2 regions of the Micromonospora sp. C41 genome follow, and region 1 is predicted to be linked to the other one. Evidence: riboswitches for the same ligand, from Rfam matches in the RefSeq annotation. Region 1 holds a riboswitch; the other holds the start of a gene.

Evidence for each region. A riboswitch is a leader RNA that binds a small molecule or an ion and turns the genes downstream of it on or off. The one in region 1 is predicted to bind thiamine pyrophosphate.
Region 2: it holds a riboswitch for thiamine pyrophosphate, as region 1 does, so the genes downstream of both, thiE (thiamine phosphate synthase) here and KBX43_RS25185 (ECF transporter S component) in region 1, are expected to answer to the same signal.

The regions. Positions count from the first base shown of each region.
Region 1 is NZ_JAGPXP010000029.1:10,274-20,756, reverse strand. Features, by position in the region: gene recO (DNA repair protein RecO) at 1-219, shown strand, start outside; gene KBX43_RS25220 (isoprenyl transferase) at 216-1,028, shown strand; gene KBX43_RS25215 (hypothetical protein) at 1,099-1,284, shown strand; gene KBX43_RS25210 (hypothetical protein) at 1,407-1,631, shown strand; gene gndA (NADP-dependent phosphogluconate dehydrogenase) at 1,647-3,089, opposite strand; gene KBX43_RS25200 (hypothetical protein) at 3,434-3,727, shown strand; gene KBX43_RS25195 (energy-coupling factor transporter transmembrane protein EcfT) at 3,995-4,795, opposite strand; gene KBX43_RS25190 (ABC transporter ATP-binding protein) at 4,792-6,210, opposite strand; gene KBX43_RS25185 (ECF transporter S component) at 6,329-6,919, opposite strand; TPP riboswitch at 6,995-7,101, opposite strand; gene KBX43_RS25180 (alpha/beta fold hydrolase) at 7,178-8,014, shown strand; gene KBX43_RS25175 (sugar isomerase domain-containing protein) at 8,011-8,760, shown strand; gene KBX43_RS25170 (DUF6328 family protein) at 8,852-9,355, shown strand; gene KBX43_RS25165 (acyl-CoA dehydrogenase family protein) at 9,464-10,483, shown strand, end outside.
Region 2 is NZ_JAGPXP010000004.1:242,449-252,931, reverse strand. Features, by position in the region: gene KBX43_RS06955 (class I SAM-dependent methyltransferase) at 1-45, shown strand, start outside; gene KBX43_RS06950 (ABC-F family ATP-binding cassette domain-containing protein) at 87-1,766, shown strand; gene KBX43_RS06945 (aldo/keto reductase) at 1,804-2,766, shown strand; gene KBX43_RS06940 (DUF559 domain-containing protein) at 3,357-4,268, opposite strand; TPP riboswitch at 4,387-4,498, shown strand; gene thiE (thiamine phosphate synthase) at 4,493-5,119, shown strand; gene thiO (glycine oxidase ThiO) at 5,113-6,243, shown strand; gene thiS (sulfur carrier protein ThiS) at 6,234-6,434, shown strand; gene KBX43_RS06920 (thiazole synthase) at 6,440-7,213, shown strand; gene KBX43_RS06915 (thiamine phosphate synthase) at 7,276-8,049, shown strand; gene thiD (bifunctional hydroxymethylpyrimidine kinase/phosphomethylpyrimidine kinase) at 8,046-8,834, shown strand; gene thiC (phosphomethylpyrimidine synthase ThiC) at 8,852-10,435, shown strand; gene KBX43_RS06900 (hypothetical protein) at 10,482-10,483, opposite strand, start outside.

The DNA of each region.
Region 1 (10,483 bases):
GACGCGGCCGAGACCGGCGTACGCCGGGAGTGCAGCGGGCTGGTCGCGGCGCACCTCCAGTGGCATCTGGAACGCGCGCTACGCTCGCTGCCGCTGGTCGACCGGGGCGCCCCGGCGGCCGGCGCGGTCCCGTCGCCCGGCGGCGCGGGACCGGATGTGGTCCCGCCGCGCTCCGGCGCCGGGCCCGTCGCCGGTGTGAACAGGGAGATGACCGAGTGATCCGATCGACGAGGGCGACCCGCCGCGAGCCGGTCCCGCCGACCCCGCACCCCTCCGGGGCCCGTCCGCCGGCGCTGCCGCCCGCCGCGGTGCCCCGGCACGTCGCCATCGTGATGGACGGCAACGGCCGCTGGGCCAAGGAGCGCGGCCTGCCCCGCACCAAGGGGCACGAGCAGGGCGAGCACAGCCTGTTCGACACCGTCGAGGGCGCGATCGAGATGGGGATTCCCTACCTGTCGGCGTACGCGTTCTCCACCGAGAACTGGCGGCGCTCGCCCGACGAGGTCCGCTTCCTGATGGGCTTCAACCGCGACGTCATCCGTCGCCGCCGCGACCAGCTCGTCGACCTGGGCGTACGGGTGGTCTGGTCGGGCCGCGCGGGCCGGCTGTGGAAGAGCGTCATCTCCGAGCTGCAGACCGCCGAGGAGATGTCGCGCGGCAACTCGACGCTGACGCTGCAGTTCTGCGTCAACTACGGCGGCCAGGCGGAGATCGCCGACGCCGCCGCCGGGATCGCCCGCGACGTCGCCGCCGGCAAGCTGGACCCGGCCAAGGTGAACGAGAAGACTGTCGCGCGGTACCTCTACCACCCCGAGGTGCCCGAGGTCGACCTGTTCCTGCGCCCCTCCGGCGAGCAGCGCATCTCCAACTTCCTGCTCTGGCAGACCGCGTACGCCGAACTGGTCTACCTGGACACGCTCTGGCCCGACTTCGACCGCCGCCACCTCTGGTACGCCTGCGAGCTGTACGCCCAGCGCGACCGCCGCTTCGGCGGCGCCCTGCCCAACCCGGTCGCCCCGGGCGCCTGAGGGGGCAGGCTTACCGGCGCGCCGCTCTGGGTACCGATACCTCCAGACAGCAAACGCGGAGGTGAACCACATGATTCAGAAGCGGATCGCGCAGTGGGCGGTCATGGCGGTCGCCGTGCCGCTGGCGGCGGCCGGCGCGCGCCGGCTCAGCCACACCCTGGAGGCCCGTCGCGGCCCGTCCGGGGTGAGCCGTCTGCTGACCAAGGGCGCCGACCTGATCCGGCCGCAGAAGGCCAGGCGTCGCCGGTTCTTCTGACCTGCGACGTCGGCCCGACCGGTACGCCCCGCATCCGGCTTTACCGCCGGGCGCGGGGCGTTGCGCTCTACGATCGGCGCAGGGGCGCGCCGCCGGGTGCGCGCCCGCCACGGGGGTGGAGGATGCGCGATCTCCGGTACGAGATGACTGCTGCCCTGGCCGCCGCCGACCTGGTGGAACCGGACCGCCGGGACGCGGTCGCCGGGCTGTGCGCCGAGCTGGCCGAGCGGTGGTGCGCCGAACTGGGGCACACCCCGGCGGTCCGCTCCGGCGAGATCGGCGAACTGGCGGCCGGCGAGCCGGCGGCCGGCTGGGCGCCCGACCCGCACGCCCAGCGGGCCTGGTGAGGTGTCCGGCCGGGCTCACGCCTCCACTTCGGAGCGGTCGCCCGCCCAGAGCGTGTGGAACGAGCCGTCCCGGTCCAACCGGTGGTAGGTGTGCGCGCCGAAGTTGTCCCGCAGCCCCTGGATCAGCGCGGCCGGCAGCCGCTGCGCCCGCAGCGCGTCGAAGTAGGCCAGCGACGACCCGAAGGCCGGTGCCGGCACGCCCGCCCGGGCCGCGTCGGCCACCACCCGTCGCCAGGCCGGTACGCCGGCGCTGACCCGCTCGGCGAACCACGGCGCGACGAGCAGCGTCGCCAGGTCCGGCTCCGCGTCGTACGCCTCGCGGATGCGGTCCAGGAAACCGGCCCGGATGATGCAGCCACCCCGCCAGATGGTGGCCGTGCCGCCCAGGTCGATGTTCCAGTCGTACTCCCGGCTGCCGGCGCGGATGTGGTCGAAGCCCTGCGCGTACGCGACGATCTTGCTGGCCAGCAGCGCGCGGCGCACGTCCTCGACGAACGTCTCCCGGTCGTCCACCTGCCACTTCTCGCCCGCGTCGGCGAACACCCGGCGGGCGGCCTCGCGCTGGCCGGCGTGCCCGGACAGCGACCGGGCGAACGTGGCCTCGGCGATGCCGGTGATCGGAATGCCCAGGTCGAGCGCGCTCTGCACGGTCCAGCGGCCGGTGCCCTTCTGCTCGGCCTGGTCGAGCACCACGTCGACGAACGCCTGACCGGTTGCCGCGTCGGTGTGGCCGAGCACGTCGGCGGTGATCTCGATGAGGAACGACCCCAGCTCGCCGCCGTTCCACTCCCGGAAGATCTCCGCGATCTCCGCCGGGCTCGCCGACAGACCGGCCCGCAACAGGTCGTACGCCTCGGCGATGAGCTGCATGTCGGCGTACTCGATGCCGTTGTGCACCATCTTCACGAAGTGGCCCGCGCCGTCCGGCCCGACGTGCCGGCAGCAGGGCTCGCCGTCCACGTGCGCGGCGATCTTGGAGAAGATCGGCCCCAGCTTGCGGTACGACTCGGCCGACCCGCCGGGCATGATGCTCGGGCCGAGCAGCGCGCCCTCCTCGCCGCCGGACACGCCGGTACCGACGAAGTGCAGCCCGTGCGCGCGCAGCGCCTCCTCCCGGCGGCGGGTGTCGGCGAAGTGCGCGTTGCCGCAGTCGACGACGATGTCGCCCTCCTCCAGCAGCGGGACCAGCTCGTCGATCACCGCGTCGGTCGGGGCGCCGGCCTTCACCATCACGATCACCGCGCGGGGCCGCTCCAGCGAGCCGACGAAGTCCGCGAGCGACTCCGACGGCACGAACGTACCCTCGTCGCCGTGCTCCGCGACCAGGCTGCGGGTACGTTCCGGCGACCGGTTGTGCACCGCCACGGCGAAGCCGTTGCGGGCCAGGTTCCGGGCCAGGTTGCGGCCCATCACCGCCAGACCGGTGACCCCGATCTGCGCCGTCGCCTGCTCTGCCATGCGTACCGCCACCTCTCGTCCGTACTGCCGTGCTGCGACCGTATCGCGGCCGTCGAGGATGTGGGCGACGGTGTCCACAGGGTGTGACCGGCGGGTGGCCGTACGTCCCTCGGCTTAATTCGGCTGCGGGACTCGCCGGTGGCGCGATAGCGTTGCCGCATGCGTATGTGACGCCCCACCTCCGAGCCCGGTCCACCGCCGCGAGTGCCGTGGACCCGTCCTGCTCCGGGCGTCCGCATCCTTCCCCGCCACCGTCGGTCGCGGTGTCTGTCGTGATCGGAATGCGCCGGAGTCCTCGCTCGGCGCGTCCCGGTCGGCGCGCCCGCACGACAGGAGGCCCGCGAATGCCCGCGAAGCGCAATCCGAAGAAGTCCCGCAAACAGTCCTCGCCGCAGGTGACCGCGCCGGCGCTCGACGCGCTCACCGCGCCGCCCGCAGTGGTGCTCCCGACGGAGCCGGTGGCGTCCGCCGTGTCCCTGGACGCGGCGCCGCATTCGGCGTCACCGGAGACTCCGGTCCTGCCCAGCGCGCCCGCGACGCCGCCCCGATCCGGCCCACCGGCAGGGCGGCAGGCCCGGGTCACCGGGCGCAGCCAGCGCGCCGGCCAGACCCGCTTCTACGCGTTCCGCCGGAGCTGACCGGCAGGCCGGATCCCGTCGCCCGCTGCCCGGGCAGGCCCCTCATCCGGGTCCTTGCCCGGGCAGCGTTTCTCCTTCCCGCCGCTCGCCCCCACCGCCGGTGTCCCTAGAGATCTTGGAAGATTTCGGCCCCTATGGGGACCATTTCCTACCAAGATCTTCCCCGACGTCGGTCGATCATGAAGTTGGCGGCGACAAAACGGGCAGCCCGTGCCGTCAACTTCATGATCAACGGGGGCGGGGCGGGGCGAGGCGGGGCGAGGGGGGTCAGCCGATCAGGGGGCGGAAGGTGCCCAGGGCGATGCTTGTCGCCAGAGCGGCGGCGGCCAGGAGGGCCGATCCCACGACCAGCAGCGTGTCCGCGCCGGTGAAGCGCTGCGGGCGGGCCACGGTGCGCGGCGTACCCGCGTCGAAGCCCCGGGCGTCCATCGCGACGGCGAGCCGTGTACCGCGCCGGATCGCGCCCACCAACAGCGTGAACGCGGTCGACCCGAACAGCCGCAGCTTCGCCACCGGATTGCGGCCGGCGTCCACGCCGCGGGCCCGCCGGGCCATGCTGATCATCCGCCATTCCTGCTCCAGCAGCGGCACCATCCGGAACGCGGCCAGCGCGCCGATGGCGAACCGGGCGGGCGCCTTCGCGTTCTGGATCAGCGCGTCGGCCAGGTCGGTCGGGTCGGTGGTGGCGAACACGACGATGCCGGGCAGCGCCACCGCGAGCATCCGCAGCACCAGGCCCAGCGCCGTGACGAGCACCCCTTCGGTGACCAGGATCGGCCCGGCCTGGAGCAGCACCGGGCCGGAACGGTCGGCCGCGAAGAGCACAAGCGTGACCAGGATGCCGACGGCACCGGCGAGCAGCGGCCAGGCGCGGCGGGCCAGCACCCGGTAGCGGACGCCGAACAGCGGCAGCACCGCGAGTTCGACGGCGATGGCGACGGCCGGGGCCACCGGATCGAGCGTCGCCACCAGGATCAGCGTGAACACCATCGCGGCGGCCAGCTTCGCCACCGGGTTGCGCCGGGCCAGCGGAGCGCCCGGCGCGGCGACCGGTTCGACGTTGATCACGAGGACGCCCCCAGGGTGAGCGTCCGGTCGGCCAGCGCGGCCACGAAGTCCTCGTCGTGGGTCACCGCCACCACGCCGTGCCCGGCGTCGCGCAGCTCGGCGAGCAGGTCGATCAGTTCCAGCCACGTGCGCCGGTCCTGGCCGAACGTAGGCTCGTCGCAGATCAGCAGGCGGGGCGCGGTGGCCAGGGCCGTCGCCACGCTCAGCCGCCGCGCCTCGCCACCCGAGAGGGTGTACGGGTTGGCGCCGGCCAGCCGGTCCAGCCGCAGCCGCTCCAGCAGGGCGTCCACTGTGGCGCTGACCGCTGCCTGGGGCTGCCCGGTGCGGCGCGGGCCGAGCGCCAGCTCGTCGCGGACGGTGGCGGTGACGAACTGGTGTTCCGGGTCCTGGAACACCGAGCCGATCCGGCGTACCAGCGCGGGCGCCCGCCAGCGGTACGGGGGAGTGCGCGCGTCCCGCCCGGCCAGTTCCGCCGACGCGGTGACGCCGCCCGTGCCGGGTTTCAGCAGGCCGCCCAGGAGCAGCGCCAGCGTCGACTTGCCGGCCCCGTTGGGGCCGAGGACGGCGAGCGCCTCGCCGGCGCGTACTCGAAGATCGGTGGGGTCGAGCCGGGGCGGCAGGCCGAGCCGCTCCGCGGTGAGCAGCACGTCGCCGGGCGGCGTGGTGGCGTGCCGGGGTGGCGTGACCTGGCCGGGCACCCACACCCCGGCGGCGGCCAGCGCGTCGCCGTGCGCGGCGAAGACCGCAGCGGGCGGCCCGTCGGCGCGCACCCCGCCGCCCGGTTCCAGCACCACCACGCGGTCGACCAGCGGCAGCGCCTCGGTGACCCGGTGCTCCACCAGGACCATCGTGGTGTCCGTGTCGAGCGCGTTCGCGACGGCCCGGCGGATCAGCGCGGCGCCGGCCGGGTCGAGGTTGGCGGTGGGCTCGTCCAGCAGCAGCAGTCCGGGGCGCAGCGCGAGCGTGCCGGCCAGGGCGAGCCGCTGCTGCTCGCCGCCGCTGAGCGCGGCGGTCGGCCGGTCCCGGTCGTACGGGAAGCCGACCCGGCGCAGCGCCTCGTCGACGCGGGGCCAGATCTCCCCGGCGGGTACGCCACGGTTCTCCAGCCCGAACGCCACGTCGTCGCCGGAGCGGGCCATGACGAGCTGGGTCTGCGGATCCTGGAACAGGATGCCGACGCGCTCGCGGGCCTTGCGCGGGTCCAGCCCGTCGATCTCGACGGTGCCCTCCTGCTCGCCGGAGTCCTCCGGCAGCAGCCCGGCCAGCGCCGCCAGCAGCGTGCTCTTACCGGCGCCGGAGGGTCCGAGCAGCAGCACCCGCTCGCCGCTCTCCACCCGAAGATCCACCCCGCGCAGAGCCCAGCGTTTCCGTCCCCCGTGCCGCCACCCGAACCCCCGCAGCACCACCCCGCTCACCGCTCACCCACCCCCTCTCCCGGCCCAGCCTGCGTGATCAAGGAGTTCGCGTCCGGAAAACCGTGCCCGGCGGACGCAAACTCCTTGATCACCGGGGCGGGGCGAGGCGAGGCGAGCCTCAGACCAGGGCGCGGTCGCGGCCGGCGGGGAAGCGGTCCAGGACGCCGGTGTTCGCCAGCGCGCGGGTGAGGGCCACCGCACCCAGGCCGGCCACCAGCAGACAGCTGAGCACGCCGAACGCGATGTAGGGCAGCCGGAACGTCGTCCAGCTCGTGCCGGGGTACCAGTAGAGAGCGTCGAACAGCGTGGCGAAGAGGCCGCCGCACGCGCCGGCGAGCGCCGCCGTGAGCGGCCGGTGGAGGCGGTACCGGGTGGCCGCGAAGACCGCCTCGACGCCCAGGCCCTGCACCGCGCCCTGGAGGATCGCCATCGCACCGTAGGGGGAGCCGAGCAGCACCGAGACGGCCGAGGCGACGGTCTCGGTGAGCAGCGCCGCCCCCGGCTTGCGGACGATGAGCGCGCTCAGCACGGCCGGGATGAGCCAGACGCCGTACATGACCGACTGGAGCGGGGCGAAGAAGGCGAACGGCCCGTCGCTGCCCTTCCAGAGGATGTTCCAGAGCTGGAACACGACGCCGAAGGTGACGGCGATGACCGAGGCGACGACGATGTCGACGGTACGCCAGCGGTTGCTGTCGTTGTGGTTCACGGTTGGCTCCCAGTTCGTCGAGGTGAACCAGGAGAAGACGCACGCCGCGCCCGGTGGTCACCGGACGGCGACGCGGCTGGAGGTCGACCGAACTCCCTGCGCTGGCATTACCCAGATCAGGTTCGAGGGTCTGCGGGCACCGGCCCGCACTCTCAGCGCTGTGCGCTCCCCTGTCGGATGTGAAGTTGTCTCGTCGCAGACGCTAGCACCGACCACGGGCCCCGGCCCAGCAGGGCGAGTGTCGGTATGGTGGCGATCATGCTGGTGGATGCGCGGGGACTGACGTTCGAGGTACGCGCCGACGGCCCCGAGGGCGGTGACCCGGTCCTGCTGCTGCACGGCTTCCCGCAGCACTCCGGCGAGTGGGACGCGGTGACGCCCGCGCTGCACGCCGCCGGGCTGCGCACGTACGCGCTCGATCAGCGCGGCTACTCGCCCGGCGCGCGGCCGGCGGACGTCGGGGCGTACCGGATTCCGGAGCTGGTGGCCGACGCGGCGGCGGTGCTGGACTCCCTCGGGGTGACCCGCGCCCACGTGGTCGGCCACGACTGGGGCGCGATCGTGGCGTGGGGTCTGGCGGCGGCGCACCCGGAGCGGGTGCGGACGCTGACCGCGGTGTCGGTGCCGCACCCGGCCGCGATGGGGCACGCGCTCGCCACCGACCCGCGGCAGAAGGTCAAGTCCGCGTACATAGCGTTGTTCCGTAAGCCCGGTACGGCGGAAAAGGTGCTGCTGGCGTGGAACGGTGCCACGCTGCGCAAGCTGCTCAGCGGCGTGGGCGACGCCGGCGCGGTGGCCCGGTACGCCGAGCCGATGCGCGAGCCGGGGGCGTTGACGGCGGCGCTGAACTGGTACCGGGCGATGACCGGGGCGGACATGAAGGCGGTCGCCCCGGTCGGGGTGCCCACCACGTTCGTCTGGAGCGACAAGGACGTGGCGATCGGCCGGACGGCCGCGCAGGCGTGCGCCGCGCACGTCACAGGTGACTACCGGTTCGTGACGCTGCCTGGCGTCAGCCACTGGATCCCGGACGAGGCGCCCGGCCCGCTGGCCGAGGCGATCCTCGCCCGGTGCGCAGGAACGGAGGAGGCATGACGGTGAGCGCCGAGGCGTACCTGGCGGTGGTGACCGAGACGATCGGCCGGGTCGCCGCCGAACAGCGGCGCAACGTGGCGGACGCGGCCGACCTGATCGCGGCGGCGCTGCGCGCCGACGGCGTGGTGCACGCGTTCGGCACCGGGCACTCCGAGGCGCTGGCCATGGAGATCGCCGGTCGGGCCGGTGGGCTGGTGCCCACGAACCGGATCGCGTTGCGTGACCTGGTGCTGGTCGGCGGCGACCCGGCCGACGTGCTGGGCCCGAAGCTGGAACGCGACCCGGCGGTGGCGCACCGCCTCTACGAGCTGGCGCCGATCCGGCCGCAGGACGTGTTCGTGCTCGCCTCGAACTCGGGCGTGAACGGGGCGATGGTCGAGTTCGCGTCCATCGTGAAGGAACGCGGGCACGGGCTGGTGGCGATCACGTCGGCGCAGCACTCGGCCCGGATGACGTCGCGGCACCCGTCCGGCCGCAAGCTCGCCGACTTCGCCGACGTGGTGCTGGACAACGGCGCCCCGTACGGCGACGCCACGCTGCCGCTGCCGGGCGGCGGCGCGGTGGGCGCGGTCTCGTCGATCACCGCGGCGCTGCTGGCCCAGCAGATCGTCGCCGAGGTGGTGGCCCGGCTGGTCGCGGCGGGGGAGCGTCCGCCGGTCTACCTGTCCGCGAACATCACCGGCGGCGACGAGCACAACGCCGAGCTGGAGGCACGGTACGCGGGGCGGATCCGCCGCGGTTCCTGAACCGGTTTCGTGATCATCCGTACGGGGCACAGGCGGTCCTGCCGGTGGGCGTTCACCCGCCGGCCGTGCCGTCTCCCGGGGAGGTCCGCGAGTGTCGAAGGAATCCGAGAAGCAGCGCTGGCAGCGCAACTTCGCCGATCTGTTGCAGGAGCTGCGCGTCGCGCAGACCGGCGTGCAGATCCTGTTCGCCTTCCTGCTGACGCTGCCGTTCAGCGCCGGGTTCGACCGGACCACCGAGTTCCAGCGTGACATCTACATCCTGGCGCTGCTGACCGCAGCCGCCTCCGCCGCGATGATCATTTCTCCGGTGGCGTTCCACCGGGCGCTGTTCCGCCAGGGACGCAAGCCGGAACTGGTCCGCTTCGCCCACCGGATGGCCACCGGCGGCCTGTTCTTCATGCTGATCGCGATGGTCAGCTCGGTCCTGCTGGTCTCCGACTTCGTGCTGGACCGGCCGATCGCGTTCCTGCTCAGCGCGCTCACCGGCCTCTGGTTCCTGATCTTCTGGGCGATCCTGCCGTTCAGCCGCCGCAACTGGGGCGACGACGACATCGACGACGAGGACGACGACCCGCAGACGCTCACCGGCGGCTGACCGTCCGCCAAATCGGACGTGCACGCGGCGCTACCCCTGGGTAACACCCGGGGGTAGCGTCGTTTTCGTCGAGCGCGTCGACGCAGCCGGACCGACGAGGAGGCAGCCGTGACCACGACACAGAACAGCCGGCCCGAGTCCCCCGACGGCGCGGGGCCGCTGCCCGGAGAGGCGGGCCAGGTCACCGAGAAGGAGGCCCGCCAGGTCGCCGAGGCGGCCCGCGAGTCGGCCTGGGACCGGCCCAGCTTCGGCAAGGAACTTTTCCTCGGCCGGTTCCGGCTCGACCTGATCGACCCGTGGCCCCGCCCCGACCCGGCCGAGGTGGCCCGTGCCGACGAGTTCCTCGGCTCGCTGCGGGCGTACCTGGGGTCCGAGGTGGACGGTGAGGCGATCGAGCGGGACGCGCGCATCCCCGACGAGGTGTTCCACGGACTGGCCGGGCTGGGCGCGTTCGGCATGAAGATCGACCGCAAGTACGGCGGACTCGGGCTGAGCAACCTGCACTACTGCCGGGCGCTGATGCTCGTCGGCTCGGTGAGCCCGGCGGTCAGCGCGCTGCTCTCCGCGCACCAGTCGATCGGCGTGCCGCAGCCGCTGAAGATGTTCGGCACACCCGAGCAGAAGGACCGGTTCCTGCCCCGGCTCGCCGCCGGTGAGGTCTCCGCGTTCCTGCTCACCGAGCCGGACGTCGGCTCCGACCCGGCCCGGCTCGCCACCACCGCCGAGCCGACGGCGGACGGCGCCGGCTACCGGCTCAACGGGGTGAAACTCTGGGCCACCAACGGCACGCTCGCCACCCTGCTCGTGGTGATGGCCCGGGTGCCGGCCGGCGAGGGGCGGCGCGGCGGCATCACCGCGTTCATGGTGGAGGGCGACAGCGACGGCATCACCGTCGAGCGGCGCAACTCCTTCGTCGGGCTGCGCGGCCTGGAGAACAGCCTCACCCGCTTCCACGACGTGTTCGTGCCGGCCGAGAACGTGATCGGCGGCGAGGGCAAGGGCCTGAAGATCGCGCTGACCACGTTGAACACCGGCCGTCTCTCGCTGCCGGCCATGTGCGTGGGCGCCGGGAAGTGGGCGCTGAACGTGGCCCGGGAGTGGGCGGCGGACCGGGTCCAGTGGGGCCGA
Region 2 (10,483 bases), on a different contig from region 1:
CACGCCAGCCAGAAGGGCTACCGGGTGCTGCGCGTCACCCGGTAATCCGGTGTCGTCCAGCGGCCCGGCTCGGGCAGGATGCCCGCGTGGGATACGTGGACGTGGCAGCGGTCGGGCACATCCTCCCGGACGGGCGTGAGCTGTTCAGCGACGTCTCGTTCCGGGTCGGTGAGGGTGCCAAGGTGGCGCTGGTCGGCCCGAACGGCGCCGGCAAGACCACGCTGCTGCGGATGGTCGCCGGTGACCTGCCGGTGAAGACCGGCGCGATCGCGCGCTCCGGCGGGCTGGGCGTGATGCGGCAGTTCATCGGCATGATCGGCGACGAGTCCACGCTCGCCGACCTGGCGCTCTCCCTCGCCCCGCCCGCGCTGCGCGACGCCGGGCGGCGGCTCGCCGAGACCGAGGCGGCCATGCGGGCGGCCGAGGTCCGCGGCAAGTACAGCTCCGCCGCCGCCAAGGCCCAGCTCGCGTACGCCGAGGCGCTCGCCGCCTGGGGCGAGACCGGCGGTTACGACGCGGAGGTCCTCTTCGACACCGTCGCCACCATCGTGCTGGACCTGCCGTGGGACAGCGCCCGGGACCGGCCGGTGCGCACGCTCTCCGGCGGCCAGCAGAAACGCTTCGCGCTGGAACTGCTGCTGCGCGGCCCGGACGAGGTGCTGCTGCTCGACGAGCCGGACAACTTCCTCGACGTACCCGGCAAACGCTGGCTGGAGGGGCGGCTGCGCGAGTCGGCCAAGTCCGTGCTGTACGTCTCACACGACCGGGAACTGCTGGCCCAGACCGCCGACCGGGTCGTCGCGGTGGAGGGCGGCAGCGCCTGGGTGCACCCGGGCGGCTTCGCGAGCTGGCACGACGCCCGGGTCGCCCGGCACGCCCGCCTCGACGAGCTGCGCAAACGCTGGGACGAGGAGCACCAGAAGCTGCGCGAGCTGATGCTGATGTACAAGCAGAAGGCCGCGTACAACGACGGGATGGCGTCCCGCTACCAGGCCGCGCAGACCCGGCTGCGCAAGTTCGAGGAGGCCGGGCCGCCGCCCGTACCCCCGAAGGACCAGGACATCCGGATGCGCCTGACCGGCGGGCGGACAGGCAAGCGCGCGGTCATCGCCGAGCAGTTGGAGCTGGACGGCCTGACGTACCCGTTCGACCTGGAACTCTGGTACGGCGACCGGGTCGCGGTGCTCGGCGCGAACGGCACCGGCAAGTCGCACTTCCTGCGCCTGCTGGCCCGCGGCGGCACCGACCCGGAGCCCGGCAACACCCCGGTCGACGGCGCCGCCGCGCTCGCGCCGGTCGCGCACGGCGGCGTGGTCCGGCTCGGCGCGCGGGTGCGGCCCGGGCACTTCTCGCAGACCCACGACCGCCCCGAGCTGATGGCGAAGACGCTGGTCGAGGTGCTGTGGCGCGGCGACGAGCACCGGGCCGGCATGGACCGGCACGCCGCCATGGCGGCGCTGTCCCGGTACGAGCTGGCCGGGCAGGGCGACCAGCGGTTCGGCACGCTCTCCGGCGGTCAGCAGGCCCGCTTCCTGGTGCTGCTGCTGGAACTGTCCGGCGCGACGCTGCTGCTGCTGGACGAGCCCACCGACAACCTCGACCTGGCCTCGGCCGAGGCGCTGGAGGCCGGGCTGACCGCGTTCGAGGGAACTGTCGTCGCGGTCACCCACGACAGGTGGTTCACCCGTACCTTCGACCGGTTCGTGCTGTTCCGGGGCGACGGTGACGTGGTGGAGACGCCGGCGCCGGTCTGGGACGTGGCCTGAGCCGCTCCCCGGGTGGGCCCCGGGGAGCGGGCATAGGGTGGATCTCGTGAGTGAGATGACCTATCGCCGGCTGGGCGACTCCGGGCTCGTGGTGTCAGTGGTCGGCATCGGCTGCAACAACTTCGGCCGCAAACTCGACCTCGACGGCACCCGGGCGGTGGTCGACGCCGCCCTCGACGCCGGGATCAACTTCTTCGACACCGCCGACATCTACGGCGAGCCGCAGGGCGCCTCCGAGGAACTGCTCGGCCAGGCGCTCAAAGGCCGCCGCGACGACGTGGTGGTGGCCACCAAGTTCGGCATGGACATGCACGGCGCGAACGGGCCGGACCACGACGCCCGGGGCGCCCGCCGCTACATCGCCCGCGCCGTCGAGGCGTCGCTGCGCCGGCTCGGCACCGACCACATCGACCTGTACCAGATGCACGAGCCAGACCCGGGCACCCCGATCGACGAGACGCTCGCCGCGCTCGACGACCTGGTGACCGCCGGCAAGGTGCGCTACCTGGGCAACTCCAACTTCGCCGGCTGGCAGATCGCCGACGCCGACTGGACCGCGTCGTCGCAGGGGCGTACCCGGTTCATCTCCGCGCAGAACCACTACTCGCTGGTGGAACGCGGGGTGGAGGCCGAGGTGATCCCGGCGTGCGAGCGGTTCGGCCTCGGCATGCTGCCGTTCTTCCCGCTGGCCAACGGGCTGCTCACCGGCAAGTACAAGCGTGGCGAGGCGCCCCCGGCCGGTAGCCGGCTGGCCGGCGGCGGCCGGTACGCCGAGCGGCTGGCCGCCGCGCGCTGGGACGTCATCGAGGCGATCGATGCGTACGCGGCCGAGCGCGGCATCAGCATGCTGCACGTGGCCATCGGCGGCCTGGCGGCCCGTCCCGCGGTGACGTCCGTGATCGCCGGCGCCACCACTCCCGACCAGGTGAAGGCGAACGCCGAAGCCGGCACGTGGCAGCCGTCCGACGAGGACCTGGCCGCCTTGGACGCCATCCTCTGACTGTCCGCGCCCGCGCGCTCGGGCTTGCACGTCGGGCGTGTGCTGGCGCGCTCGGGTTTGCACGTCGGGGCGTGTGCTCGTGTGTCGGGTGTGTGCGTCGGGGCGTGTGCTCACCCGTTTGGGCCTGCGCACACCGGGCTGCCCGCGCGCTCAGCTCACCCACGCGTTCGGCTCCGCCCGCACGTGGACTGTGCGCCCTCGGTTGGGGGTGCGCCCGCGCGGCCTGCGCCCCATCAAGGCTCGCCCACGCGTCAGGCACCCATGGCGTGCCACCCACAGGCAGCGCTCACGACGAGTGGAACACCATGGGTGTCATAAGGGCCTTGAGACACCCATGGCGTTCCACTCGGGGCTGGATCTGGCGACGAGTGGAACGCGATGGGTGTTTGCGGGCGGGCCTCTGACGCCCGTGGTGTCTCGGGCGGCTCGACGGGTGGCGAGCCGGGGACCCAACGGGTGGCGGGCGGCGAAATGGGGGCCCGGTGGGTGGTGGGTGGTCCGGTGGGTGGTAGGTGGCGAAATGGGGGCCAGCGGTGACGTGTGGCGGGCCGGGGGCGTAGCGGGGTGAGGCTCGTGGCGGCGGGCGCGGATCAGTGGTTCGCCTCGGTGGCACGACGTTCTGCCAAGGCCTGGCGCACCAGGGCCACTGTGGCGTCGGGCCGGCGTAGCACGTCGTCGGCGGTGAAGCGGAGCACGAGCCACCCGGCCGCGCGCAGCGCGTTCAGGCGAGCCACGTCACGGCGGAAGTGAGCCCGTTCGCGGTGGTGGTCGCCGTCGTACTCGACCGCGAGGCGGAGCGCCGGCCAGGCCAGGTCCACCCGGGCCACGAAGCGTCCACCGGCGCGTACCTCGTGCTGAGCGGTGAGCGGGCCGAGGCCGGCGTCGAGCAGGAGCAGCCGCAGGCGAGTCTCCATCGGGGACTCGCTCAACGGCTCGGCCAGCGCCAGCACCTCACGCAACAGCGGAGCGCCCGGCCAGCCCGGCCGGGCGGCGGCGTAGGCCCGCAGGGCGGGCAGCTTCACGGCCCGGCGACGCAGCAGCGCCTCGACGGCGACCAACGCCTCGGCGAGTGAGCCCTGCCGGCCCAGGTCGAACGCCGTGCGAAGGGGCGTGGTGACCGGCAGCCCGCCGACGAGGGTGCGGTCCCGCTCCGGCAGCGGTGACCGGACCAACCGCAACCGTGGGTGCGGTCGCAGCCGCGCAGCAGTCGGCAACAGTACTGTCACCGGCGCGTCGCGGGGGAGCACGTCCGCGCCGAACAACCACGCGGCGCTGCGCCCCGCCAGCACGGCCCCCGGCGGCAGGCGCAACGCCACCGCCTCGCACCACATCCGGTGGTCGTCGGCGCGGTACCCGTCGCGGTGCACGTACACGTCCGGCAGCAGGCGGATCCAGGTCTGCCCGCGCAGCATCGTCCAGGTGAGTAGCCCTTCGGAGACGGCGTCGCTGCCCCGGAACGGCAGGACCGCCAGGCGGCGGGGAACACGGGCGGGAACGGACACCCAGGCAGCGTGTCGTGACGGGACGGTCACCCGCTGCCCCGATCCGGCGGACGGCTGGTTCCTGGGAAAAACCTCACCCGGGCTTCCGTACGGGCGGGAGGCGTCGTACGGTAGGCCGCAAGTGACCCACGGGAGCCCGGTGCGGACCGGGCTGAGAGGGGGGCTGGGAGCCCCCGACCGTCGAACCTGATCCGGGTAATGCCGGCGCAGGGAGGAGCGTTGCCGTGCTGTCCCTGGGACGACTGCATCTCATCACCGACACCCGGCCGGGGCGTGACCCGCTCGCCGTGTTGCGTGCCGCACTGCCCGTGGCGGGCGCAGACCTCGTCGTGCAGGTGCGCGTGGAGGACGACGCCACCGACCGGGAGGCGTACGATCTGGCCCGGCTGGTGGTCGACGCCTGCCGGCCGTACGGAGCACAGTGCCTGGTCAACGACCGGCTGCACGTGGCGCTCGCGGTGGACGCCGCCGGTGGCCACGTCGGCGCGGACGACCTGCCGGTGCGTGCCGCGCGCCGGGTGCTCGGCCCGGACGCGGTGCTCGGGGCGACCGCCCGCGAACCGGTGACCGCCCGGGCCGCGGTGGACGCGGGCGCGAGCTACCTGGGCGTGGGCCCGTGCCACGTCACCACCACCAAGTCCGGCCTGCCGGAACCGATCGGCCCCGAGGGGATACGCGCGGTCGCCGAAGCGGTGACCGTGCCGGTGATCGCGGTCGGCGGGGTGACCGCCTCAAGCGTGCCGGAGCTGCGGGCCGCCGGGACGTACGGGGTGGCGGTGGTCGGCGCGCTCAGCGGGGCAGCCGATCCCGCGCACGCCACCGCCGAGCTGCTGCGGGCCCTGACGTGTTAACAGGGGGCCCTTCCTCTACCGGAGGCGTTAACAGGGGGCCCTTCCTTAACGACGTGGCGGTGGTGGGGGGCGGGCCTGTCGGGTGGGCGATCGCGTGGCGGTGCGCGCAACGTGGACTGCGCGTGGTGGTGCACGACGACCGGCCCGGGTCGGGCGCGTCGTCGGTGGCCGCCGGGATGCTGTCGCCGGTCGCCGAGGCGTACTTCGGTGAGCACGAACTCACCGCGCTGCTCGTCGAGTCCGCCGCCCGCTGGCCCGGCTTCGCGACCGAGCTGGCCGAGGCGAGCGACGTCGACATCGGCTACCGCACCGAGGGCACGCTCGTCGTCGGGCTCACCGCCGACGACCTGGCCGAGGCGAGGCGGCTGTGGTCGTACCAGCAGGGCCTGGAACTGCCGATCACGCCGCTGCGTCCCTCGGAGCTGCGCGACCGCGAGCCGGCGTTGGCGCCGCGCGTGCGCGGCGGCGCGGTGGCCCCCGGTGATCACCAGGTCGACCCGCGGCGGCTGGTCGCCGCGTTGCGCACGGCCGCGGAACGCGCCGGCGTGGAGCTGCGCCCGGCGCGCGTCGGCGCGCTGTCCGAGGTGGACGCGCGGGTCACTGTGGTCGCGGCCGGCTGCGGCGCGGCGGCGCTGACCGGCCTGCCGGTCCGCCCGGTGAAGGGCCAGGTGCTGCGGCTGCGCGCGCCGGGTGGCGGTCCGCCGGGCTTCCGGCACGTGATCCGGGGGTACGCGGACAGCGAGCCGGTCTACCTGGTGCCCCGGGACAGCGGCGAGGTCGTGGTCGGGGCGACGGTCGAGGAGCGCGCGGACACCGCTGTCACCGCCGGTGGCGTGCTGACACTGCTGCGCGCCGCCACGGAGCTGGTGCCGGAACTCGTCGAGTACGAGCTGGTGGAGGCAGTCGCCGGGCTGCGCCCCGGTACGCCGGACAACGCGCCGATCATCGGGCCGCTGCCCGGGCAGCCGGGTGTGCTCGCCGCGACCGGACATCACCGGCACGGCATCGTGCTCACCCCGGTCACCGCCGACCTGGTCACCGAGCTGATCGTCACCGGCGAGCCGGATCCCGCGCTCGCCCCCTTCACCCCGGACCGCTTCGGGAAGGAGCGCACGTGGAACTGATCGTCAACGGCACCGGCCGGACGCTGCCCGAGGGCGTCACCGTCGCCGAGGTGGTCCGCACCGTCACCGACCGGGAGCGCGGGCTCGCCGTGGCGGTGAACGGCGAGGTGGTGCCGCGCGGCGGCTGGTCGGCGAGCGTCCTGCGCGACGGCGACCGGGTCGAGGTGCTCAGCGCCACCCAGGGCGGGTGAGCAGGATGTCCACGCTTGAGATCGGCGGGGTCGGGTTCGGCTCCCGGCTCATCCTCGGCACCGGTGGCGCGGCGAACCTGCACGTGCTGGAGGCGGCGATCCGCGCGTCCGGCACCGAGCTGGTGACGCTGGCGCTGCGCCGGGTCGACACCACGCCCGGCGGGTCGGGTGGCCTGCTCGACCTGGTGGAGCGGTGCGGCGTACGGCTGCTGCCGAACACCGCCGGCTGCCGTACCGCGGTGGAGGCGGTGAAGACGGCGCACCTGGCCCGGGAGGCGTTCGACACCGACTGGGTGAAGCTTGAGGTGATCGGCGACGAGCGCACGCTCCTGCCCGACGGGGTGGAGCTGCTGCGCGCCGCCGAGGAGCTGGTCGCGGACGGGTTCACCGTGCTGCCGTACACGTCGGACGATCCGGTGCTCGCGCGGCGGCTGGCCGACGTGGGCTGCGCGGCGGTGATGCCGGCCGGGTCGCCGATCGGCTCCGGGCTGGGCATCGGCAACCCGCACCACATCCGGCTGATCCGGCAGGCGGTCGACGTGCCGGTGGTGCTCGACGCGGGCATCGGCACCGCCTCCGACGCCGCCCTCGCCATGGAGCTGGGCTGCGACGCGGTGCTGCTCGCCAGCGCCGTGACCCGGGCCGCCGACCCGGTCGCGATGGCCACGGCGATGCGCTACGCGGTCGAGGCCGGCCGCCTGGCGTACGGCGCGGGCCGCATCACCCGCCGCTTCCACGCCCTGCCGTCCACCCCCGACGAGGGACGGCCCGACCTGTGACCGCCTCACGCGTAGCGGATCTTGGTACGGAGGCGCCCTCGGAGGGGCGGCCGCGTACCAAGATCCAGGGCGGGCCGAGCGGGGTCGTGCTGCTGACCGATCGGCGGGTGGCCCGGGGGGCGCTCGTCGACGTGGTCGCGGCTGCCGTGGGTGGGGGAGTGCGGTGGGTGGTGCTGCGGGAGAAGGACCTGCCGCGCGCCGAACGCCTCGCGCTCGCCGTCGACCTGCGCGCGATCCTCGCCGACGCGGGCGGCGCGCTCGTCGTCGCCGGACCCGACCCGCTCGACGGGGACGCGGTGCACCTACCGGCTGCCGGCCCGTACCCGCCGCCCGCCGTCGGCCTGGTCGGCCGCTCCTGCCACGACACCGCCGAGCTGGCCCGCCTCACCACCGAGCACTACGCCACCCTGTCCCCGCTCTACGAGACAAAGACAAAACCCGGCTACGGCCCTGTGTTGGGACCGGGCGGATTGAGCGAGCTGATCGCGGTCAGCCCCGTGCCCGTCCTCGCGCTGGGCGGCATCGAGAACCCGGACCAGGTCCACGCATGCGTCGAGGCGGGCGCCGCCGGAGTAGCCGTGCTGGGCGCGATCATGCGCGCGGACGACCCGAGAGAAACCGCCACCACGCTGGGCAGAGCCTTCCAGGAGGCGGCCACCCACTTGGCGCGCACCCACCCCGCGCGATCCGACGCAAGCCCGCACGCGACAGGGCTGCGGCCGACCGTGCCCACGGAGGGATCAAGCCTGACCGCCCGGAGTGGGCACGGTCGGCCGCAGCCCCGAACCGCAACCACTGTCGGCCGCAGCCGTCAAACCACCGGAGAAGACCAGTGACGCCGAGAACAGTCCTCACGATCGCCGGATCCGACTCCGGAGCAGGAGCAGGCATCCAGGCCGACCTCAAGACGTTCGCCGCGCTCGGCGCGTACGGCACGAGCGTGCTCACCGCTGTCACCGCGCAGAGCACCAGGGGCGTGGACGCCGTCCTGCCGCTGCCCCCGCAAACGGTGCGCGACCAGATGGACAGCGTGCTCGGCGACTTCGACGTGCGGGCCGTGAAGAGCGGCATGCTCGGTACCCCGGCGGTCGCCGACGCGGTGGCCGAGGCGGCCCGGGCCGGGCGGCTGCCACACCTGGTCGTCGACCCGGTGCTGGTCGCCACCAGTGGGCACCGGCTCGGCGTGGTGGAGGCGGTCGAGCGGCTCCTGCCGTACGCGGAAGTGGCGACGCCGAACTGCGCGGAGGCCGCGGCCCTCACCGGAGGCCCGGTGGGCACGGTCGAGGAGATGGTGGCGGCGGCCGAGGCGCTGGCGGCGCGCGGACCGGCGTTCGTGGTGGTGACCGGCGGTGACGTGGACGCCGACGGCGAGTCGGTGGACGTCCTGTCGGGCGGCGGAACCACTCGGCTGCTGCGCGCGCCCCGGGTGGACACCCGGCACAACCACGGCACCGGCTGTTCGTTCTCGGCCGCCGTCGCGGTCCGGCTCGCCGCGGGTGACGCGGTGCCGGTCGCGGTGGCGGCCGCCAAAGAGTACGTCACCCGCGCGCTGACCGGCGCGCGGACCTGGGAGCTGGGCGCGGGACGCGGCCCGCTGGACCACTTCGGCTGGTCCGCATGAGCGACAGGGAGGCTGTCATGCAGGCACGTCGCAAGGTGTACGTGGAAGGGTCGCGCCCGGACATCCGGGTGCCGTTCGCCGAGGTGCCGCTGACCGGGGACAACCCACCGGTACGGCTCTACGACACCTCCGGTCCCGGCTCCGACCCGGAGGTGGGGCTGCCCGCGCTGCGCGGGCCGTGGATCGCCGAGCGCGGTGACGTCGCCCCGGTACGCGGCGCCGGCACGCCGCTGGCCGGAACCCGTCCGACCCAGCTCGCGTACGCGCGGGCCGGGATCGTCACGCCGGAGATGGAGTTCGTGGCGATCCGGGAGTCGGTGTCGCCGGAGTTCGTGCGGGACGAGATCGCGGCCGGGCGGGCCGTGCTGCCGCTGAACGTGAACCACCCGGAGTGCGAGCCGGCGATCATCGGCAAGGCGTTCCTGGTGAAGGTCAACGCGAACATCGGCACCTCGGCTGTCACCTCGTCGGTGGCCGAGGAGGTGGAGAAGCTGACCTGGGCCACGCGGTGGGGCGCGGACACCGTGATGGACCTGTCCACCGGCAAGCGCATCCACGAGACGCGCGAGGCGATCGTGCGGAACGCGCCGGTGCCGATCGGCACGGTGCCGATCTACCAGGCGCTGGAGAAGGTCGGCGGTGACCCGGTGAAGCTGAGCTGGGAGGTGTTCCGCGAGACCGTCATCGAGCAGGCGGAGCAGGGCGTCGACTACATGACCGTGCACGCCGGGGTGCTGCTGCCGTACGTGCCGCTGGCGGTGGACCGGGTGACGGGCATCGTGTCCCGGGGTGGCTCGATCATGGCGGCCTGGTGCCTGGCGCACCACGAGGAGAACTTCCTCTACACCAACTTCCGGGAGCTGTGTTCGCTGCTCGCGAAGTACGACGTGACGTTCTCCCTCGGTGACGGGCTGCGCCCCGGTTCCATCGCGGACGCCAACGACGAGGCGCAGTTCGCCGAGCTGCGCACGCTCGGCGAACTGACGAAGATCGCCTGGGAGTACGACGTCCAGGTGATGATCGAGGGCCCCGGGCACGTGCCGATGCACAAGATCAAGGAGAACGTGGACCTCCAGCAGGAGTGGTGCCACGAGGCGCCGTTCTACACGCTCGGGCCGCTGACCACCGACGTCGCGCCCGCGTACGACCACATCACCTCGGCGATCGGCGCGGCGATGATCGGCATGTTCGGCACCGCCATGCTCTGCTACGTCACCCCGAAGGAGCACCTCGGGCTGCCCGACCGCGACGACGTGAAGGCGGGCGTGATCGCGTACAAGATCGCCGCGCACGCGGCCGACCTGGCCAAGGGGCACCCCGGCGCGCAGGCGTGGGACGACGCGCTCTCCAAGGCCCGGTTCGAGTTCCGCTGGGAAGACCAGTTCAACCTGGCGCTCGACCCGGAGACCGCACGGGCGTACCACGACGCGACGCTGCCCGCCGAGCCCGCCAAGACCGCGCACTTCTGCTCGATGTGCGGCCCGAAGTTCTGCTCCATGAAGATCACGCAGGAGTTGAAGGAGTACGCCGCGCGGGGCATGCGCGACAAGTCGGAGGAGTTCGTCGCCGGCGGGTCACGGGTCTACCTGCCACTGGCGTGACCGGAGCCGGGGCGGGCCTGGTGTCCCGGCCCGCCCCGGTGCTCGTTC